2 regions of the Flaviflagellibacter deserti genome follow, and region 2 is predicted to be linked to the other one. Evidence: riboswitches for the same ligand, from Rfam matches in the RefSeq annotation. Region 2 holds a riboswitch; the other holds the start of a gene.
What was found. Region 2 has a riboswitch for thiamine pyrophosphate ahead of thiD (bifunctional hydroxymethylpyrimidine kinase/phosphomethylpyrimidine kinase). Riboswitches for the same ligand answer to the same signal wherever they lie in the genome.
Positions count from the first base shown of each region.

Region 1: it holds a riboswitch for thiamine pyrophosphate, as region 2 does, so the genes downstream of both, thiO (glycine oxidase ThiO) here and thiD (bifunctional hydroxymethylpyrimidine kinase/phosphomethylpyrimidine kinase) in region 2, are expected to answer to the same signal.

Region 1 is NZ_JBHSJF010000006.1:626,551-630,668, reverse strand. It holds gene thiO (glycine oxidase ThiO) at 1-1,087, opposite strand, end outside; TPP riboswitch at 1,077-1,172, opposite strand; gene ACFPFW_RS10030 (hypothetical protein) at 1,421-1,753, shown strand; gene ACFPFW_RS10025 (BA14K family protein) at 1,826-2,260, shown strand; gene ACFPFW_RS10020 (nitrate reductase) at 2,305-4,118, opposite strand, start outside.
Region 2 is NZ_JBHSJF010000006.1:514,145-518,262, reverse strand. It holds gene ACFPFW_RS09495 (glycosyltransferase family 4 protein) at 1-130, opposite strand, end outside; gene ACFPFW_RS09490 (UDP-2,3-diacylglucosamine diphosphatase) at 156-983, opposite strand; gene thiD (bifunctional hydroxymethylpyrimidine kinase/phosphomethylpyrimidine kinase) at 1,053-1,871, opposite strand; TPP riboswitch at 1,861-1,964, opposite strand; gene ACFPFW_RS09480 (DMT family transporter) at 2,018-2,956, opposite strand; gene ACFPFW_RS09475 (hypothetical protein) at 3,151-3,369, shown strand; gene ACFPFW_RS09470 (hypothetical protein) at 3,507-4,118, shown strand, end outside.

The sequences.
Region 1 (4,118 bases), 110 kb from region 2:
TCAGGTGCTCGATCGCCCGCGCGGAAACGGGTGCGAGCAGGATGCCGTTGCGGTGATGGCCGGTCGCGAGCACGAGCCCGTCGATCCCTGCTTCGCCGAAGATCGGCGCATCATCGAGCGAAGTCGGCCGGAAGCCGGCCCATATCTCGTCGATCGCCAGCTCTTCCATGGACGGAAGAACCCTCCGCGCCGCTTCCAGCAGCGCGAAGACGCCGCCGGCGGTGTTGACCTTGTCGAAGCCGCGCTCCTCCACGGTCGCGCCGATGATCAGGCGATTATCTCCCTTCGGCGCCATATGGATCTGCTCGGTCCATATGACGTGGGTCAGCGCCGGCATGCGCGGATCCATCCGCAGCGCCAGCGACTGACCGCGCAGCGGTCGGACCGGCAGGCTGATCTCCGGCACGAGTTCCGGCGACCAGGCTCCGGCGGCCAGCACGACGGTGCCTGCCGAATAGGTCTCGGTCGCGGTCGATAGGCCGGTTATCCGCCCGCCGCTCCGCTCCAGCGAAACGACCGGCGTGTTCTCGAACAGGACGCCACCCGCGCGCTTGAATGCCTCGGCCAGGGCGGCCGCGACCTTCCGGGCGTCGACCTGATGATCCTGCTCGCAGAGGATGGCGCCCGAAACGTTGGGGCGAAGCCCCGGCTCGCGCTCGCGCGCCGACGATCCGGACAGCCATTCGGTGTTCAGGCCGAGCCGCTTCTGCAGATCATGCCGGAAGCGCAACCGGTCGACTTCCTCGCGGCCGAGCGCCACGACCATCGTACCCTCGGCCTTGTAGTCGACCGAAAGCCCGCTCACGTCCTCAAGCTCGCGGGCGAAAGCGGGCCAGAGTTCCTGGCTGGCGAGCGTCAGCGGCAGGAGATCATCCTCGCCGGCCTCGACCTCGGCGGTCGCGGCCAGCATGCCGGTCGCGGCCCGCGTCGCGCCGGACCCGACGACGTCGCGCTCGAACACCGCGACGGAAAGCCCGCGTTTCCGGAGCTTCCAGCCGATCGACAGGCCGATGATGCCGCCGCCGACGATGGCTACGTCGAAGCGGGTACCGGCCATGCGCTCACTCAGATTGATGACCCTGTCCATTCACGCTCCCTTCGCTGGAATGACCCAGATCAGGTTCGTCGGGTTTGATCTCAGCCGCTGAACAGCGGCACCCCGGCGCGGTTCAAGACGACATAATCGCGGCGTTCCCGCCGTGCAAGCCGCCCTTCCACAATCTCCATACTCTACACGCATTTAGCCTGCCGCGCGAACCTGTGGCCATGCGGCATAGCAAATGCAGCTCAGCTGCCAGCGCATTTTCAGGCCGTCAAATTAATCTAACTTATACGGGCAATCCCCTATTCAAGGGTCCGGATTCGTTTTGATTCGCGACCGGGCATCTTTCAACAGGCGCTCGCAGAAAATCGGGCGCCGATGGACCAGATCGAAGTTCTGCAAGGCTGGCTGATCTCACAGGATCTGGTTCTGCGTGGACTGCTCGCCCAGCACGCCCGCGATGTCGGCCCGGATGGCATCAAATGTATCCGCTCGATGCGCTCCGGCATGCTGGCCTCCCTGCAATTGATGCAACGCGACTGCGATGAGAAGAGCGATCGCGTCTGGGCCCATGCGACCGACTTCCTCAACACCCTCTTCGACGAGGTCGAGAAGCGGCTGGAAAGCCTCAGCCGCGCCGAGGCGGCGGAAAAAGGCAGGCAGGCTGACGCGCCATGCGGCGCAAGCCTTCCGGAAATATCGAATCTTTAGCGCAGGGAACCCGATTCCCGTGCGTACAATTCTCATAGACCGGGGTTGGGTATGGATCACCGGAGGATGGGAATGAAAAAGTTTCTCGCAACTGGCATCGCGGCGCTCATGGCGGCCGGCTCGTTCGTAAGCCCCGCCGCGGCGCAATTCGCCGGAAGCGCACCGGCCGCCGTCGCGGCCGCCGAGAAGACGAGCAATGTGACCGAGATCCGCAGCCGGCATGGCGGCGGTCATCGCTGGCACGGCAACCGTCATGGTCGCTGGCACGGCAATCGTGGCGGCCACCGGTATTACGGCTATCGCCACCGCCATTACGGCTATGGCTATCGGGACTATTACGGTCCGGCCTTCGCCGCCGGCATCATCGGCCTGACGGCCGGCGCCATTGCGGCAAATGCAGGCTCCTACGACCGTAATGACGAGTACTGCGCGGCGCGCTTCAGGTCATACGACCCGCGTAGCGGCACTTATCTCGGCTACGACGGTTTCCGGCACGCCTGCCCGTAAGGCGACCCAGACGAACCCCCGCTTCGGCAACGGAGCGGGGGTTTTTATGCCGGAACCGCCGGCGCTTCTTGCGAGACGAGGTCGCGCAATTCCGGCAGGCACGAGCCGCAATTCGTGCCGCATTTCAGCACCCGCCCAAGCGCCGCCGTATCGCCGACCCCATCCCGGATCGCCCGGCGGATCCGCTCCTCGCCGACGCCGAAGCACGAGCAGACGATCCGCCCCTCGGACGGCTGGGGCGTGACCGACCGCGCTCCGAGCAGAACTCGCCGCTCTCCGGCCGTCACAACGCGCCTGTCGGCGAACAATTCCATCAGCCAGACGGGGTCCGGCAGGCCGGCGGGACCACCCACCATCAGGCACTCGGTCATCGCGCCGCCATCGTCCAGCGCCGCCGCGCGGAAAAGACCTCGCTGCCGGTCATGATAGTCGAGAAGCCCGTTCTGGCTCGCCATCAGCGAAAGGCCGAGGACGATCCCTTCTCCCGCCGGCTCCAACCCCGCAAGCCGATACGCATAACCGCCGGGAACGGCCGATCGCGCCCAGTAGCCGAACCCCCTGGGACGGAAGCGCCGGCGTGACAGGAAAAGTCCTTCCCAGCGCGCAGCGAACGGCGCCAGACGCGCCGGGGTATGCTTCAGTTCCGGCTGGCCCGACACCGCGTCGCAGGCCGGATTTGCAACTCGCCCCGGTGAACCATGGGCGGTGACGTCGTCCGTCCAGTGCATCGGCAAAAAGGCCTGACCCTTCGTCTGGTCGGTGGTCACCCGCACGCGCGCCACTGCTCGTCCCCACGCGCTCGATACTTCGGCGAACCCGCCGTCTGCGATCCCCAACGAAATCGCGTCAGCCGGGTTCAGTTCCAGCACCGGTTCGGGAGCCTGCGCCATCAGCCGCGCAACCTCGCCGGTCCGGGTCATCGTGTGCCATTGGTCACGCAGCCTCCCGGTATTGAGGACGACGGGATGCCCCTGCCCCGTCGCGTTCGCCGGAGCCTGCTGACCCACCGCAATGAACCGCGCCCGGCCGTCCGGCGTCGGGAAACGCCTGTCGCAGAACAGTCGCGCGGTTCCAGCCCGTTGGCCCGCCGGCACCGGCCATTGCACCGGTTTCAGCGCCTCGAATTCATGGTCCGTCAGATCGGCGAGGCCGCCGATATCGAAGACCCGCTCACCGTGGTTTTCGAACGCCGATAAAGCCGCGTGCTCGCGAAAGATCGATGCCGCGTTCCGGAAGCCGAATGCCTCGCCGAACCCCATCCGCTGTGCGACATCGCAGACGATCCGCCAATCCGGACGCGTCTCGCCCGGCAGCGGCATGAAAGCCCGCTGGCGCGAAATCCGCCGCTCGCTATTCGTGACCGTACCGTCCTTCTCGCCCCATCCGGCGGCCGGAAACAGCACGTCGGCATGGCGTGCCGTGTCGGTCCCCGGGACGCAATCGGACACGACGAGAAAATCGCAATTGGCCAGCGCCTTCCGCACCTGGTTGCCGTTCGGCATGCTCGCCGCTGGATTGGTCCCCATCACCCACAGCGCCTTGATCCTGCCGTCAGCCAGCGCATCGAACATGTCGACCGCCTTGAGCCCCGACGCGGTCGCGAGCTTCTGTGTTTTCCAGAACCGCTGCACGCGATCCAGATCGGCCGGGTTCTCCAACGTCATATGCGCGGCGAGCTGGTTCGCCAGTCCGCCGACCTCGCGCCCGCCCATCGCATTCGGCTGGCCGGTGAACGAGAACGGGCCCATGCCGGCATGGCCGATCCGGCCGGTCGCCAGATGGCAATTGATGATCGCGTTGACCTTGTCCGTGCCGCGCGACGACTGGTTCACACCCTGCGAATAGACGGTAACCGTGC
Region 2 (4,118 bases):
GGAACATATCCGGCGTCAGGAACAGGACGTCGTGTCCCATCGCCCGCACCTCGTCGGCCACCCGCTCCAGAGTACGCACCACGCCGTTCACCTGGGGATGCCAGGCGTCCGTGACGATCAGGATTCTCATGGTGCGTCCTGCTGGCGGCGCTCGGTCACGCCGCCGCTGTCTGGGTCCCTGCCGCCGTTTCCAGCTCGGCAGCGGCGTCTTCCTGAATCAGACGGAGCGAGCGATTCCACCGGATGATCTCGAACGTGCCGTCATAGTTTTCGGCAACGGCGGTGCAGCTTTCAACCCAGTCGCCCGTATTCACGTACCGGATGCCGCTCGGCATATCGCGCATCGCCGCATGATGGATATGCCCACAGATCACGCCCTGCGCGCCCTGCCGCAGCGCCTCACCGGAGAGCGCGTCTTCGAATTCGCCGATGAAGTTGACGGCGTTCTTCACCTTCAGCTTCGCCCAGGCCGACAGCGACCAATAGCGCAGGCCGAGGCGACGGCGGATCATGTTGATGTAGGTGTTGATCGTCAGCGCGGTGACATAGGCCCAGTCGCCGAGCAGCGCGAGCCAGCGGGCGTGGCGAACGACCATGTCGAAAATGTCGCCGTGGATGACGAGATAGCGCGTGCCGTCCACCGCCTCGTGAATCGCGGTCTCGGCGACCTCGATGCCGCCGAAGTGCGAGCCGTAGTAATCGCGAAGGAACTCGTCGTGGTTGCCGGGGATGTAGATCATCCGGGCACCGGCGCGTCCCTTGCGAAGCAGCTTCTGCACCACGTCGTTATGCTTTTGCGGCCAGTACCAGCTCTGTTGAAGCCGCCACCCGTCGACGATGTCACCGACGAGGTAGATGGTGTCGGCGTCGTGGACCCTCAGGAAATCAAGCAGCAGGTCTGCCTGACAACCTTTGGTTCCAAGATGGACGTCTGAAATGAACAGCGTCCGTACCCGGCGGGGCTGGAGTCGTGCAGTAGTCATGGCAGCCATCAATCATGCTTACTGCGCAGGATTGTGACAGTTATGAGTTTGACGTCGGTTTTCTGTGATTCAGCGCCAAAGAGCGTGGAAATGGTGAACGGGGCCGTGCCCTTTGCCCACTGAAAGCAGGTCGGAGGCCTCGATTGCGGCGCTGATATAGGCCTTCGCGGCAGAGACCGATTCGGTCAGCGAACGGCCTTTCGCCAGTTCCGCGCAGATCGCGGACGACAGGGTACAACCGGTACCGTGCGTGTTCTGTGTCGAGATTCGCCGGGCCGGGAACCGACTCAAGCCCTCGTCGCTGAGCAGGATGTCGACGCTCTGCGGACCGAGCCCGTGGCCGCCCTTCACCAGAACCGCGCGACAGCCCAGGTCCAACAAGGTCTCCGCCTGGGCGATCATGTCCGCCTCGTTCTCGGCGAGCGGCGCATCGAGCAGAGCCGCCGCCTCCGGGATGTTCGGAGTGATGATCAGGGCCTTAGGGATCAGGACGGTTCGTAGCGCTTCGACCGCTTCTGGAACGAGCAGCCGGTCGCCCGACGCCGCCACCATCACAGGGTCGAGAACGACCGTCCCGGAATTGTAGCGCTCGAGCCCGGCTGCCACCGTCTCGATGACCTCGGGCCGCGACAGCATGCCGATCTTCACCGCCTTCACATCGAGATCGTCGAATACCGACGCCATCTGTTCGGCGATGAATTGCGGTGGCACGTCGTGGATCGAACGTACGCCCATCGTGTTCTGGGCGACCAGCGCGGTGATCACCGTCGCGCCATAGGCGCCGAGCGCCGAGAAGGTCTTGAGATCGGCCTGGATTCCCGCGCCGCCCGAAGGATCGGTGCCGGCAATCGTGAGCGCAATCGGTATGGTGGACGCCGTCTGGGCCATCCCGCTTTCCTCCGCCGGCATGACCCGGATCAGGTTCGTGGGTTGGCCTGTTACACAGGCCTCTCAGCGCAGAGCGCACCCCAAGGAGATTGCGGCGTCACATATAGCGCGACCTCTCGGGACGCAAGCGGCCCGCCCCACCACTGCTAGCCCGGCGGCGCCTCGGCCTCGCGCGCTTTTGCCCGTTCGATGCCGCGGCGGCGTTCGTGAGCGATGACGATCATGCCCGAGCCGATGACGATCAGCCCGCCGAACAGCGCGAACAGGTCCGGCAGGTCGCCGAACGCGAACCAGCCGATGCCGAGCGACCAGATCAGGGTCGTGTATTCGAACGGAGCGATCACCGAGGCTTCGGCATAGCGATATCCCTGCGTCAGCAGGATCTGCCCGACGCCGCCGAGAAAGCCGATCGTAACGAGGATCGCCATCGTTTTCATGTCGGGAACGACCCAGCCCCATGGCAGCGTGAACAGGGCAAACAGCGCCGAAAAGCTCGAGAAATAGAAGACGATCGCCGCCGTGGCCTCGCTCTGGACGAGGCGGCGCACCTGAACCATCGCGCAGGCGGTGAAGAAGGCGCCGGCCAACGCGAACAGGAAACCCTCGGAGGTCCGGTTGGCACCGGTTGAGCCGACGCTCAGCGAGGCGACCAGATCGCCATTGGCCAGATGCGGCCAGAGCATCACGCCGACGCCGACGAGGCCAATCAGCACCGCGAACAGCCGGGCCAGATGCAGAGGTTCGCGGAGGATGACAGCGGCCAGGCCGACCACCATCAGCGGCGAGGCATAGGTCAGCATGGTCGAGTCCGGCAGCGACAGGCGGGCCAGGCCGGCGAACATGCAGAACATGGCCGCAGCACCGACAGTGGTACGGATCAGATGCCCGCCGATCGACGCCGTTCGCACCGCCGAACGGATCTCTCCGTGCAACCCGAACCAGACCAGAATCGGCACGAGCGCGAGCGCGCTTCGAAAGAAGACGATCTCTCCTGTGGGCACGTCGTCGCCGATCATGCGGATCAGCGCCGCCATCACAGTGAAGGCGAAGGCCGAGCAAATCTTGAGCAAGATTCCGGTCAGCATCGGAGGCGAGATAAACCTCTGGAATCAATTGATTGAGAGCGACGTTCCGGCTTTCGGAAGCATCCGTCGAAAGGATGAATTTTCAGTGGAACTTTGCGGCCCCGGACCCGTTGTATGCGCGGCCAAACCCTTGTCATCGAAACCGTCTAGGCATGGTCTCTAGGCAGGGGAATCGGCCAAGTACGGAGTACCACATGTCGGACGTTTACCTGATCGAGGTCGAGGGGCGTGCGGTTGGTCTCGTTGCTCGCGAGAGCGATGGCACGAATTACCGGTTCCACGCAGCGGAACCGGGTGTGTTCTGCATTGACGGTCAGATCTTCAAGACCGCCGACGAGGCGCAGCGGGCAGCGAGAGCGGCGATGAAGGATCGCTCGCGCCACCTGGACCACACCGCCCCGCGAGCCGCCTAAAGCATTGGCCATGCGGCGCTAACATCCACAACTCCCGGTGCCGACGAAGCCCTTGATTTCGCACCGGGAGTTTGTGCTAGGTTCCCCGATAGAAGGATCAGCAAGATCCTTCAAATAAAACAGGGGAAACGCCTACAATGAAGAAAATGCATTTTGCTTCGCTGGTAGCTTTGTCGCTGGCGATGGGCACCGGTGCGGCTTTCGCTCAGGACAAGAAAGAAGAAATGCCTGGGCCGGCCGTAGAGAAGTACGCCAAGGACTTTCTCGCGAAGTGGTCGAAGGACCCGAAGCTTCTTGCCGCGATCAAGGCCTCGACGGCTGAGCACAAGAAGATGTCGCTGGACGACGTCACAGTGATGGACAGCCAGTGGCGCGTCGCCAAGAGCGGTCCGGAGAAGGAAAAGAAGGCGGTCGATTCGCTCACCGAGCTGACCAAGGACTCCCTTGAGGTGAACACAAAGAAGGGCGAAGAGCTGATCAAGGCAGCGCGCGGCAACGCCACGTCCAAATTCCTCACCGAGCAGATGGAGAAGGCCGAGCCCAAGGGCGCAGTCACCGAGATCTTCGTGATGGACGGCTGGGGCTGGAACGTTGGCCAAACCGGCGGCACCTCTGATTATTACCAGGGTGACGAAGGCAAGTGGCAGAAGACGTTCGCCTCGGACGGCGTCGAAGTTCTGCCGATCGTTGAGGAAGACGGCGTCCGCTACTCGCACGTCTCGCTGCCCATTAAGGACGGCGACAAGAAT